Regions from separate parts of the Mesorhizobium sp. M0833 genome, predicted to be linked through region 1. Evidence: predicted binding sites of a transcription regulator. Region 1 holds the regulator's gene; each other region holds the start of a gene.
What was found. The regulator LexA, encoded in region 1, represses DNA repair genes until DNA is damaged. The targets are predictions, from matches to a motif close to TGTTCNNNNTGTGTTCNG.

Region 1 (3,937 bases):
ATCATGCCTATCGTCTCACTGGTCGTCATGCCCTTCGCCGTGCTCAGCGCGCTGGCGATGCCGTTCGGCGCGGATGGGCCTTTCCTCTACGTGATGGGCAAGGGGCTGACGGCGATGATCGCCCTGTCCGGGTGGATCTCCGAGCGCTCGCCGATCGATGCGGTCGGACTGATTTCGCTGAGATCTGTCCTTTTGGTGACGATCGCCCTCGTCATTGCCAGCATGGCGACGACCTGGTTGCGGCTCGCGGCACTTCCTTTTGCGCTCGCCGGCTTGCTAACGACAACGCAGACGCGCGTACCCGACGTATTGATCTCGGAGGACGCACGGCTGGTCGCGCTGCCGATCGGCAGCGGTGAGCTCGCGGTCAACCGGGCACGCCCGAATGAGTTCACCATCGACAACTGGAAACGCGCGCTCACATCAGAGGCTATCGTCGCGCCGGAAACACCTGGAAAGAACGATCCGCAATTCGACATTGCCGATCCGGCCGACCTACCGCCGGGCATGCCGTTCATTTGCACGGACGGTCTCTGCCTCGCCAGGCATCCATCCGGCGCGATCATTGCGCAAGCCAAGGACCGCGATACCGCACGGCCAGCCTGCGCCTTCGCCAGCTTGATCGTCATCGACGACGCCACAGCCCATAATCCTTGCTACTACGACCGGCTGGTCCTCGTCGTCACCAAACGGCAACTGGCGCGCGCGGGAAGTGCGGCCGTCTATTTCGATCCACAAGCGGCAACACGCGCCGAAATCCGCTTCGCCGTCGAAAAATCATACCGGCCTTGGCACGTGCAGCGGAAATTTTCACGCCCGGCGCGCGGCCTGCCGCCATACCGCAGGGCCGACAATCCAAAAGCCGGCACCAAGGGCGCAACTCAGTAGCGGCGGATCAGCCCAACGAGCTTGCCCTGCACCTTGACCCTGTCTGGTCCGAAGATGCGCGTCTCGTAGGCCGGATTGGCGGCCTCCAGGGCGATCGAGGCGCCCTTGCGGCGGAACCGCTTCAGCGTCGCTTCCTCCTCGTCGACCAGGGCCACCACGATCTCACCGGGGCTCGCCGTATCGGCGTTGCGGATGATCACCGTGTCGCCGTCGAAAATGCCAGCCTCGATCATCGAATCGCCTTTGACCTCGAGCGCATAATGCTCGCCGCCCATGATCATATCCGGCGGCACCGAAATCGAATGCGTCTGGTGCTGGATAGCATCGATCGGCACACCAGCGGCGATGCGGCCCATTACCGGGATCGAAACGGCGGCGACGACATCGTCGTCATTGCCGGCTGCAGGGACGCGCGACGATGTCGGCTTGCCCTGCCGAGGGGCACCTTGCCCAAGACTGCCCTGGATGACACTCGGCGAGAACTTGCGTGCCGCATTGAGGCCGGGGGCGATCGAGTCAGGCAGGCGTAGTACCTCCAGCGCACGGGCCCGGTTGGGCAAACGGCGAATGAAGCCGCGCTCCTCCAGCGCCGTAATCAGTCGGTGGATTCCGGATTTGGAAGCCAGGTCGAGCGCTTCCTTCATCTCGTCGAAGGAAGGTGGGATACCGCTTTCCTTCAACCTTTCGTGGATGAACATAAGCAGTTCGTGTTGTTTGCGTGTCAGCATAGCGACCCCCAACAGAATCAGAAAACAAACCCAGAACAGACACTATCTGTTCCAGTTGTGTTCCGCAACTGTTTAAAGTTTAATGAATACGTTAAGGCTCGGGAAACAAACGACGTCCCCTACCGGCGTACCGTATTTTCGCCGCCGCGAGCCTCATCGCCTTGATTCTGCTTTCGTTTGCGCCCTTCTGGCGTCCCGGAAGGGCGCATTGGCATCGGCCGTCCGCCGGCAAAGGGCACGGAAGTGAACCCCTATCGAATGTGCGGTTTGGTCAATGCACCGTGAACGAAACGAACTCAAAGCGCCAACCTCGGGGTTAAGTCCCGGTTTCCACCGCCTAGTCAGGCTGCTTCTCGCCGGTGGAGCCTTGCTACGCGCTACCCGGTAATGGAAGAACAGTTGATGCGTGTCCGGCGTTGCGTTGGATTTTGGGGGAGCAGGCAAATCATGACGGGAATTCCCGATCTCGTGGCCGTAAAGGCGATGGATGCCGCGGATCCGCTGCGCGCGATACGTGACCGCTTTGTGCTGCCGCAAGGAGTGATCTATCTCGACGGCAATTCGCTAGGAGCTGCTTCACGTGCCGCTTTCGATGAACTGTACAAGGCCGCGACCGAAGAATGGTCGCATGATCTCATCCGCGCATGGAACACGGCCGGCTGGTTCAACATGCCGCTTGAACTTGGCGACCAGCTCGGGCGCCTGATCGGCGCCGCGGCCGGCCAGACGGTGGTCTGCGACACGACGTCGGTCAACATCTACAAGCTGTTGCACGCAGCCATGGCCATGCGACCGGAGCGGCAGGCCATCGTCGCCGAGGGCGATAGTTTTCCGACAGACCTCTACATGGCGGAGGGTGTGGTTTCGACGCGAAAAGATGCGCTGCTGCACCTCTCGGGGGTCGACGCGCCGACCATTGAGGAGCTGATCGACGAACGCACCGCCGTGGTGCTGGTCAACCACGTCAACTACAAATCGGGCGAACTGCGCGACATGCCGGCGCTGACGCGCAGGGCCCAGGAAGCCGGGGCGATGATCGTCTGGGATCTCTGCCACACCGCCGGCGCGATGCCAGTCGAACTCGACAAAGCCAACGCCGATTTTGCCGTTGGCTGCACCTATAAATATCTGAATGGCGGCCCGGGCGCGCCTGCCTTCATCTATGCGGCTGAGCGGCATCTTTCCGATATCCAGCAGCCGCTCACCGGCTGGTGGGGCCATGCACGGCCCTTCGCCTTCGAGCCAGGCTATGCGGCCGGCACCGGCATCCGCCGGTTTCTGTGCGGCACCCAGCCGATCCTTTCGATGCGCACGCTGAAGGGCGCGCTCGACATCTGGGACGATGTCGACATGACTGCGGTGCGCAAGAAGAGCATCGCACTGGCCGATCTGTTCATCGAGCTTGTCGAGGCAAAGTGCGGCGCTTACGGGCTAACGCTCGAAAGCACGCGCGATGGGGAAAAACGCGGCAGCCAGATTTCATTCATGCATGAGCATGGCTATCAGATCATGCGCGCGCTGATCGAACGTGGCGTGATCGGCGATTTTCGCGCGCCATCGACCATGCGCTTCGGCTTCACCCCGCTCTATGTCGGCTATGCCGATGTCTGGCAGACCGTCGAAGTGCTTGAGGACATCCTGCGCACCGGTGCGTGGAAGGATGCGCGCTTCGCCATCAAGGCGGCTGTCACTTGAGATTCATGCGAGAGCTGGAATCGTGAGGCTGGCGACGACGCGCCGCGCGATGCTCGCGGCTAGGTTGCAAGGCCATATTGCAAGGGAGGGCGCCGGGTGTTCGAACGTCACATTGCCGATTGGGACAACGCCTATGCCAACGGCGCCAACATAGCCGGCAGCGATCGCTGGCCGGCGGCCTGGGTCGAGCCCGCGCAGGTTTTCCGCGAGGCGCTTTCGACCGAGGGCAGGGCGCGGCTCGACCTGGCCTATGGCGATAACCCACGCAACCGGTTCGATCTTTTCCTGCCGGCCACCAAGCCGAAGGGGGTCGTGGTGTTCGTCCATGGCGGCTACTGGATGGCATTCGACAAGAGTTTCTGGTCACATCTTGCCGCGGGCGCTGTTGATCGCGGCTATGCAGTTGCCATGCCGTCCTACACGCTCTGTCCGCAGATACGCATTGGCAGCATCGTCAAGGAAGTCGGCGCGGCGATAGGCAAGGCGGCGGCGATGGTCGCAGGGCCGCTGATGCTGACCGGGCACTCGGCCGGCGGCCATCTTGTTAGCCGGATGGTTACCAGGACGACGCCGCTGGCGCCCGAAGTGGTCCGGCGCGTTCGTCACGTGGTGTCGATCTCGGGGGT
Region 2 (3,937 bases), on a different contig from region 1:
GCGGTGCCACCGGCAGGCGCGGCGACACGGCTTCGTCGAGGCGGCCAAGCGCCTGGTCGAGACGCAAGAGCAGCGATGCGCCGAAGCGGCGGGCCAGCGGCGCGCGCGGTGCTGCCATGACGGCGCCGGCCGTGCGCAGGCCGACGCTCTCGAGGCTGGCGCGGACCTCCGGGTCGATGCGCAGCGCCGCCAGCGGCATGGGCGCGAGAAGCGCTTCCTCCTCGCCATCGGGCACGATGCGGTCGCCGGCAAACCGCGCCGCCGCCCAGGCAGCACCAGGCGTGGCGGCAAGCCCGGCGCGGACATCGAAGCCCTGATGGAAAAAACGCGACAGGATATCGTCCAGCATGGACCGTTCGCCGCCGAAAAGATGGGTGCAGCCGGTGACGTCGAGATAGAGGCCGTCGGTCCCGTCGAGCGCCACCAGCGGGGTATAGCGGTCGCACCAGTCGGCGAGGCCTTCGAGCAGGCGCCGGTCGGCCTCCGGATCGGCCTCCACGATGTCGATCGAGGGATGCATGGCGCATGCGTCGGCTATGCCCATGCCGCGTTTCAGATTAAGCGCCTCAGCCCGTTCGTCTAGGGCGGCGATGCGCTGGGCGTTCCCTTGGCGATGGCTGATCACCAGCGGCAGGTGATCCGACGGCCGGGAACGCCAGGACCGCCCCAGACGCTGCCGCAGGATCCTCTCGGCGGCGAGATGCGGAAACCATAGGGACAGGATTCTTTGGCCGCTCTGGGGCCGATTCCTGAGACCTTCGTTGCTCGCCCCGTCTTTCTTCGAATATGCGTTCATCGGGGTTCCACTCCAGTGTGAATTGTCCGGGCAAGGCCGTGCGGCTCTTGCCGATGGCGACGGTGAAGGCGGGCCGGCCGATCGAGCCGGCGAGCGGCCCGGCGATTGTCTGGCGCGCTGCCGCCGGTGCCGCCGACAGGATGAGGCGGACGGGCGCTGCCGTCGGCTCGGGCTCGCCGGCCTGGCGCAGCAGGAACAGCGGCCGGCCGGCACTCTGCGCCCGGGCGTGCAGCCGCCGCGTCGCGGTGAGATCCAGCCGCTGCGGGCTGCCGCGGATTTCGAGGATGACAGCGGCCAGCGCCGTCATCCGGGCAGCCTCCTCGGCGACCCACAGCGCATCGAGCAGCCTTGGCGCCTCGGAAAACAGCAATTGCTCCGGCTCGATGCCGAAAAAGGCGTGAAGCCCCCTGGCGTAAGGGAAGCCGGCCTCGCGGAAAACCTCGGATGTGCCGATCCACAGCACCGGCAGTCGCGGGCCCTGGCTGAGGATCAGGCTGACGAGCGCGAGCACAAAGCCGGCGACGGCCCCGGCATCGCGCGTCGCGGCGCCATGAAACTCGCTCAGCGCCGACTTCGGCAGGCCACCGCTCAGCGCAGCGTCGAGGCGCTCGGCGCCGGTGGACAAAAACGCATCCTGCGAAGTCACGGCGAGGCCGCGCCGGACAATAGTTAGATTTCGAGGCAATGTCAGAGTCTGGGGGCTGACATCCGCATCAACGGGGGCTGCGCCGGCCGACGCCTCCAGACGCTCGGACAGCGTTCCCTCGATCTTCGCGATCTGGCGGCGCAGGGCAAAAACAGTCTCCCGCGCCACGGCGCTTGTCGCCATGACGGTCAGCTTCCACTCACAATTGTTCCTGTTATGTTCCTATAGATTCCAGAGGCCGGCCAAAGAGTCAAGCGGAGTCATGGGGAATTTATTCCTCTAGTAGGGGCGTGGCACGGTCACCCCAGCCCGGCCATTTGCCGAGTCCGGCCCGAAAGCCTATATGCCGGGATCAAAGGACAAAGCATGGCTCGCATCTACCAAACACGCATCTGGCACGACCAGCTTTCGCCAACGATGGAGGAAATCGAGCTCCTGGCGCTGGAGGCCTATGCCCATCTGCCGGAAGACTTTCGCAAGTTGACCGGCGAGATCGTCATTCAGATCGCCGAATTCCCGACCGACGAGATCATGGACGACCTTTCGCTGGAAACGCCCTTCGACCTGTTGGGGCTGTTCGAGGGGCGCGGCATCGCCGAGCGCTGGAATCCGCAGACCGGCGAGGGGCCGAACCGCATCACGCTCTATCGTCGCGCCATCCTCGACTACTGGGCCGAGAACGAGGAAACGCTGGGCGACATCGTCACCCATGTGCTGATCCACGAGATCGGCCACCATTTCGGCCTGTCGGACGACGATATGGAGAAGATCGAAGAGGCAGCGGAGTAGGATGTGCTGATATTCAGGTGATGCCGGCCTGCGAACGGCGGTTTCCTGCGCTTCCGGTGCTCACGTACCCAAAAGTACGCTCCGCTCCGGTTCTCGGAAACCACCATTCTCGGCGCGGCCTGACCTGAATCTCAACACACCCTGCTTCGGCGCTTTTGCAAAGCTTACAAATCGCTGAGCTTGGTGTCGGGGCCGTATTCCTGGCCCTCGATGTCCTTCACCACCGCCTGGCCACAGCGCATGGTTTTCGCTTCCTTGTCATAGGCATAGGTCGGTGAGCCGAACAGGTGCCAGCCCTTGTTCAGCGCCGCCGTCACCTTGTGGCAGAAACTGGCATCGTCCGGGCCGGACAGAAAGCGGTAGAGTTTCATTCTTCAATCCTGTTGTCAGTTACGATAATCATGCGCGAACAGCGGCGGCCTTCGCCAGCAGTTTTTCGGCCTGCGCCAGATGCAGCCGCTCGACCATTTTTCCGTTCAGCGCAATCACCGCCTTGCCGGCATTTTCGGCAAGCGCGAAGGCTTCCTTGATCGCGCGCGCCTCGGCCAATGCGTCAGGCGTCGGTGCAAAAGCGGTTCGCCGCCTCGATCTGGGCTGGATGGATCAGCGACTTGCCGTCAAAACCCATGGCGGCGGCTTCCGTGCACTCGCGCGCAAACCCGTCCATATCGCGAAAATCATTGAAGACGCCATCGAGCAGGTCGAGGCCGCCGGCACGCGCCGCGAGCACCATTTGCATCAGCCATGGCACGAGATAGCGCCGATCGGGCGTGGCGAGAATGCCGGTGTCCTTGACCAGGTCGTTCGTTCCGGCAACGAAACAAACCAGGCGCGAGGCAGGGTCGCGGCCGAGCTCGGCGATCGGCCCGATATTGAGCAGCGCCTTGGGCGTCTCGATCATCGCCCACAGCTTGACCTCGTCCGCGATAAAATTGTCGTCTAGCACGTCGCCGGCCTCGAGGATGTCGCGCGGCGTGTCGACCTTGGGCAGCAGGATGGCGTCGGGCGTGCATTTTGCCGCAGCCAGCAGATCGTCGGCGCCCCATTCGCTCGACAGCGCATTGATGCGCACCACCATCTCGCAGCCCCGGTTGGAACGGCCGGCGAAAATCGCCGCCAGTTTCTCGCGCGCGGAAAGTTTATCGGCCGGGGCGACGGCGTCCTCGAGATCGATGACGACGGCATCGCAGGTCAGCGACGGGATCTTGGCCAATGCTTTGTCGTTCGAGGTCGGGACGTAAAGCACCGAGCGGCGCGGGCGGTAGCTTTCGGTGATCATGTTCGATCTATGCCGCCTGCAGCCAGCCGAGGCAAGCCGTGCATAAAAACTGCACGTAATTTCGGAAAATCTCCTCGTCTCTGCCCCGCTTGCCACCCGGCAGAATGCGACAAGGGCGGCATGCAAGAGCAAACGAACTCCCGTTGGTCCGTGCCGTATCGGCTTCGCCGCGAAAGCTGGTGGCTCGTCGATCCGCCCCAGACTTTGGCAACCCTCCTCCCTTTCGTCCGCAAATCCCTGCCCACCGGCCGCATCAAAGCCGCCGAGAAAGCCCGATCATGACAGTATTCCTCTCGGCGGCGCCGAGCTATTGCAGCCGCTTCGGCGTTGCCGTCCTGCTCGTCGCGTTGGCCGATTTCTTCTTCTATGGCCAACCGGCGGGCATCACGCTTTTCCTGTTCGGCGTTGCGATTGCCGCGGCGAGCAT
Region 3 (3,937 bases), on a different contig from region 1:
TCGGTTTCCTTCCAGCGGCGCTCGAGGTTGGGGATGACGCCCTCGAAGGTCTTGGTCGTCTTGTAGGAGCGCAGGCCGTCATCGTAGTGGAAGGTGATTTCGCGCTCGCCGGTGCCGTGCAGGATGGCTTGCTTTGCCTCTTCGCTCAGATCCTTGAACTTGTCGCCGAGCTTGAAGCCGTAGGCAACGCCCAGCGCTTCCAGCGTTTGCGCATAATAGGGCGACGTCGATTTCGCCCAAGGGCTGACGGCGCCGGCGCGCAGCGAGACATTCTCGTCGGGCACGACCAGGCTGGCGTCGATGGCGCGTTGGCTGCCGAGCCCATCGCAGGTCGGGCAGGCGCCGAACGGATTGTTGAAGGAGAATAGCCTGGGCTCGATCTCGGGAATGGTGAAACCGGATACCGGGCAGGCGAACTTTTCCGAGAACAGCATGCGTTCATGCGTCTCGTTCTTCGATTTGTTGACCGAATCCTCGCCGGTCTGGCTGGCGTCGAGCGGCCTGTCGGCAAATTCCGCTACCGCCAGTCCGTCTGCAAGTTTCAGCGCGGTCTCGATGGAATCGGCGAGCCGCGTCGCCAGATCGCCGCGCACGACGATGCGGTCGACGACAACGTCGATGTCATGCTTGTACTTCTTGTCCAGCGCCGGCACGTCGGCGATCTCGTAGAAGACGCCATCGACCTTGACGCGCTGAAAACCCTTCTTCTGCAGCTCCAGCAGTTCCTTGCGGTACTCGCCTTTGCGGCCGCGCACCATCGGCGCCAGGATGAACAGCCGGGTGCCTTCCTCGACTGCAAGCACCCGGTCGACCATCTGCGAGACCGTCTGGCTCTCGATCGGCAGGCCGGTGGCCGGCGAATAGGGTACACCGACGCGGGCGAACAAAAGCCGCATATAATCGTAGATCTCGGTGACGGTGCCGACAGTCGAACGTGGATTCTTCGAGGTGGTCTTCTGCTCGATGGAGATGGCTGGCGACAGGCCGTCGATCTGGTCGACGTCCGGCTTCTGCATCATTTCGAGGAATTGTCGTGCATAGGCCGAAAGGCTCTCGACATAGCGGCGCTGGCCCTCGGCATAGATGGTATCGAAGGCAAGCGACGACTTGCCTGACCCCGACAGGCCGGTCATGACGATCAGGCTGTCACGCGGCAGGTCGAGATCGACATTCTTCAGATTGTGTTCGCGTGCCCCGCGAATGGAGAGATATTTATGGTCGGCCATCGCCGGTCGCCGCCTCAGAATCTGGAATTCGTGGGATGGGCGGGTTTTCCCGACCATCCCCTATGTAGGTAATTTCGCCGCCTTTTCGAGAGACGCCACAACTCTCGACCAAAGCGTTTAACCGCCTTTCGCGCGAACGGGCAAGCGGAAAGAACAAAGGCCGAACACGCTCCTGACAAAAGCTGCCCGTGCGGCTGGGTTCACCCGGGGTTCACAAAGCGTCTCGCGATCACATTTTTCGGTAATCGGCCATTCAAGGTTGACGTCCACCTGTCACGGGGGCAGAGTCCAAACGTCAACGAAGCCGGCCGTCTTTCGATGGCCTCGCGGCCTGGGGCTAGCCTGCGAGACGCCGCGGGTTATGCGATGAGCGCTTCGACGACGACAGTCGCAACGAACAGAAGGAGAGCAGAGGCATGACTCCACCGGACAGTTCCTTGAGGCTCCACGTGTCGCTGGAGCCGCGGCAGGTATAAGTGGCTAGGCCAGGCGTTTTGCGCTACCTGCCAACGTTGACCTGCCGATCCCCACAACAATCAGAGACTGCTAGTCGGATCGTCGGCTGAACGCCGCGAAGCATCCGAAATAAAAAGCCGGCAGTACACTCCCGGCAATTTGGATTTTAGATCCAAGAAGCCCCGTCAATTGCACAAGCAATGACGGGGCTATTCGTTTGAAGCGCACATTTGTGGTGCATGCCAGGCGAACTTACCGGCTGGGGGGCCTGATCCCGCCGGTAGCGACATCGATGGTTATGCTGCCGGAAATGCGAACGTCGGTATCGCCGATCTTGAACGTGCCGTTGCCGCTGCTTGGAACCGCGTCGTCGGGCTCAGGCTGCGGCGCTGGCTCGGCGATGCGATAGTCGCTGGTCACGCCGGGCAGGGCGCCCTTTTGCGAAGACGTCGAATTATCTTGGGCAAATGCCATGTCCACCAGCATGTTGGTGCCGGCCACAGTAGCGATAGCAAGGCATAACAGGCTGGATGAACGGCTGGCGGTCATCGCCGCACTATAGTGCCGTGATGGCGGCAAGACCAGATCGATGGCGCTGAAATTGCGGGCGATCAACCGCCTCGGTTCCGTCCGCCGGCCCGGCTCGTTCATGCGGCCTGCTTGCGAGTGTCGAAAACATGGTCGACGAGTCCCCAATCCTTGGCCTCCTGGGCGGTCATGAAAAAGTCGCGGTCGAGCGTGCGTTCCACTTCTTCGTAGGTGCGGCCGCAATGGTGGGCGTAGAGATCGGTCATGCGCCGCTTGGTGCGAAGGATGCCCTCGGCATGGCGCTGGATATCGGAGGCTTGGCCCTGGAAACCGCCGAGAGGCTGATGCAGCACGATGCTGGTGTTGGGTAGCGCGATACGCCGCCCTGGCGTGCCCGCCATCAGGAGAAACGAGGCCATCGAGGCGGCGAAGCCCATACAAACGGTGGAGACCGGGCAGCTGATATACTGCATCGTATCGTAGATGGCGAAACCGCTGGTCACCACGCCACCCGGCGAGTTGATGTAGAGCGAGACCTCCTTGTCGGGATTGTCGGATTCCAGCGACAGAAGCTGGGCGCAGACCAGCGCCGAGGTGCCGTCGTCGATCGGCCCGTTGATGAAGACGATGCGCTCGCGCAGCAGCCGCGAAAATATATCGAAGGCACGTTCGCCGCGACTCGATTGCTCGATCACCATCGGCACCAAATTGGCAAGGCCGCTCATCGTTATCTCCTTTGACTGTCGTCGTTCAGGCCGCGCGCATAAAGAGGCGCGGGGTGTTTGCGGCGATCTGCTTGTACTTGGGAGTACGCGCTTCAAACGAAAGTCGGCAACCGGCGCCTGCCATCGCGATCTCCGGCACTGCTGCCCGAGCAAAACCATCATGGACGATGCGCAGATGTGTGCCGCCGGAAACGGTGCGGTCGAGCGTAAAGGTGACGATGCTGTCCACTGGGCTATCGTTCATTGGGCTGTCCACCGGGCTGTCGGGCGGCACCTGCGTATCGTCGGGCGCCGGCCGCTCCCGCCAGGAATAGCGCAGCAGCCGTCCGGGATCCGCGTCGAGGATTTCGCACTCGATCGGCGCATCCGGCGCTTTAAAGGCAAAGCGGTTGCCGACCTTTGGTTCAATGTCGTTTGGCATCATCCAGGCCGCGAGCAGGTCCGGCACTGTCAGCGCCCGCCACACTTTTTCCGGCGGCTCGGGCAGCTCGCACTCGAACTCGATCTTGTCTGCCGCCATTTCCGCGCGTTCTTTGCCTCGGCTGGTCATTGGTCCATGTCCTTCAAAACCGTCTTGAGCCTTTCGATGCGCTCTGGCCAGAACGCGCGGTAGCGTTCGATCCAGCCGAGCAGCGGCACAAGCCCGTTCGGATCGGCGCGGTAATAGGCATTGCGGCCGGCCCGGCGTTCGACCACGAGGCCGGCACCTCGCAGCACCGCGAGGTGCTGCGATACCGCCGGCTGCGAAACTGGCATGCCATTGCGGAGTTCCGATACCGTCATCTCGCCGTCGGCGAGCCGCTCATAGACGGCGCGACGCGTTGGATCGGCCAGTGCCCGAAAAATCTCTGCTTCGATCATTCCAGAAGCATAAGTCAATACTTATAGGTTTGGCAAGTCGCGTTTTTAAGACAAGCAGTGTTTTTTACGACCGGCGAGATTTTACAAACGCGTCGGAAGCCAGCGTCTCACCATGTCTGGAGATCCGTTAAACGTTGCCTC

Region 2: NKH98_RS10710 (ImuA family protein) is a predicted target of LexA. The motif match lies at 1,649-1,666, and genes of this name have one in related genera.
Region 3: uvrA (excinuclease ABC subunit UvrA) is a predicted target of LexA. The motif match lies at 1,376-1,393, and genes of this name have one in related genera.

What each region holds. Positions count from the first base shown of each region.
Region 1 is NZ_JAMYOQ010000013.1:46,165-50,101, forward strand. Features, by position in the region: gene NKH98_RS16690 (ComEC/Rec2 family competence protein) at 1-888, shown strand, start outside; gene lexA (transcriptional repressor LexA) at 882-1,616, opposite strand; gene kynU (kynureninase) at 2,064-3,311, shown strand; gene NKH98_RS16705 (hormone-sensitive lipase) at 3,408-3,937, shown strand, end outside.
Region 2 is NZ_JAMYOQ010000007.1:147,953-151,889, forward strand. Features, by position in the region: gene NKH98_RS10705 (DUF6504 family protein) at 1-625, opposite strand, end outside; gene NKH98_RS10710 (ImuA family protein) at 567-1,625, opposite strand; gene NKH98_RS10715 (metallopeptidase family protein) at 1,809-2,231, shown strand; gene NKH98_RS10720 (DUF1737 domain-containing protein) at 2,396-2,602, opposite strand; partial or broken gene NKH98_RS10725 (HpcH/HpaI aldolase/citrate lyase family protein) at 2,631-3,507, opposite strand; gene NKH98_RS10730 (DUF4153 domain-containing protein) at 3,789-3,937, shown strand, end outside.
Region 3 is NZ_JAMYOQ010000024.1:31,686-35,622, reverse strand. Features, by position in the region: gene uvrA (excinuclease ABC subunit UvrA) at 1-1,226, opposite strand, end outside; gene NKH98_RS23825 (hypothetical protein) at 1,935-2,231, opposite strand; gene NKH98_RS23820 (ATP-dependent Clp protease proteolytic subunit) at 2,330-2,935, opposite strand; gene NKH98_RS23815 (SRPBCC family protein) at 2,961-3,485, opposite strand; gene NKH98_RS23810 (ArsR/SmtB family transcription factor) at 3,482-3,796, opposite strand; gene NKH98_RS23805 (cupin domain-containing protein) at 3,904-3,937, opposite strand, start outside.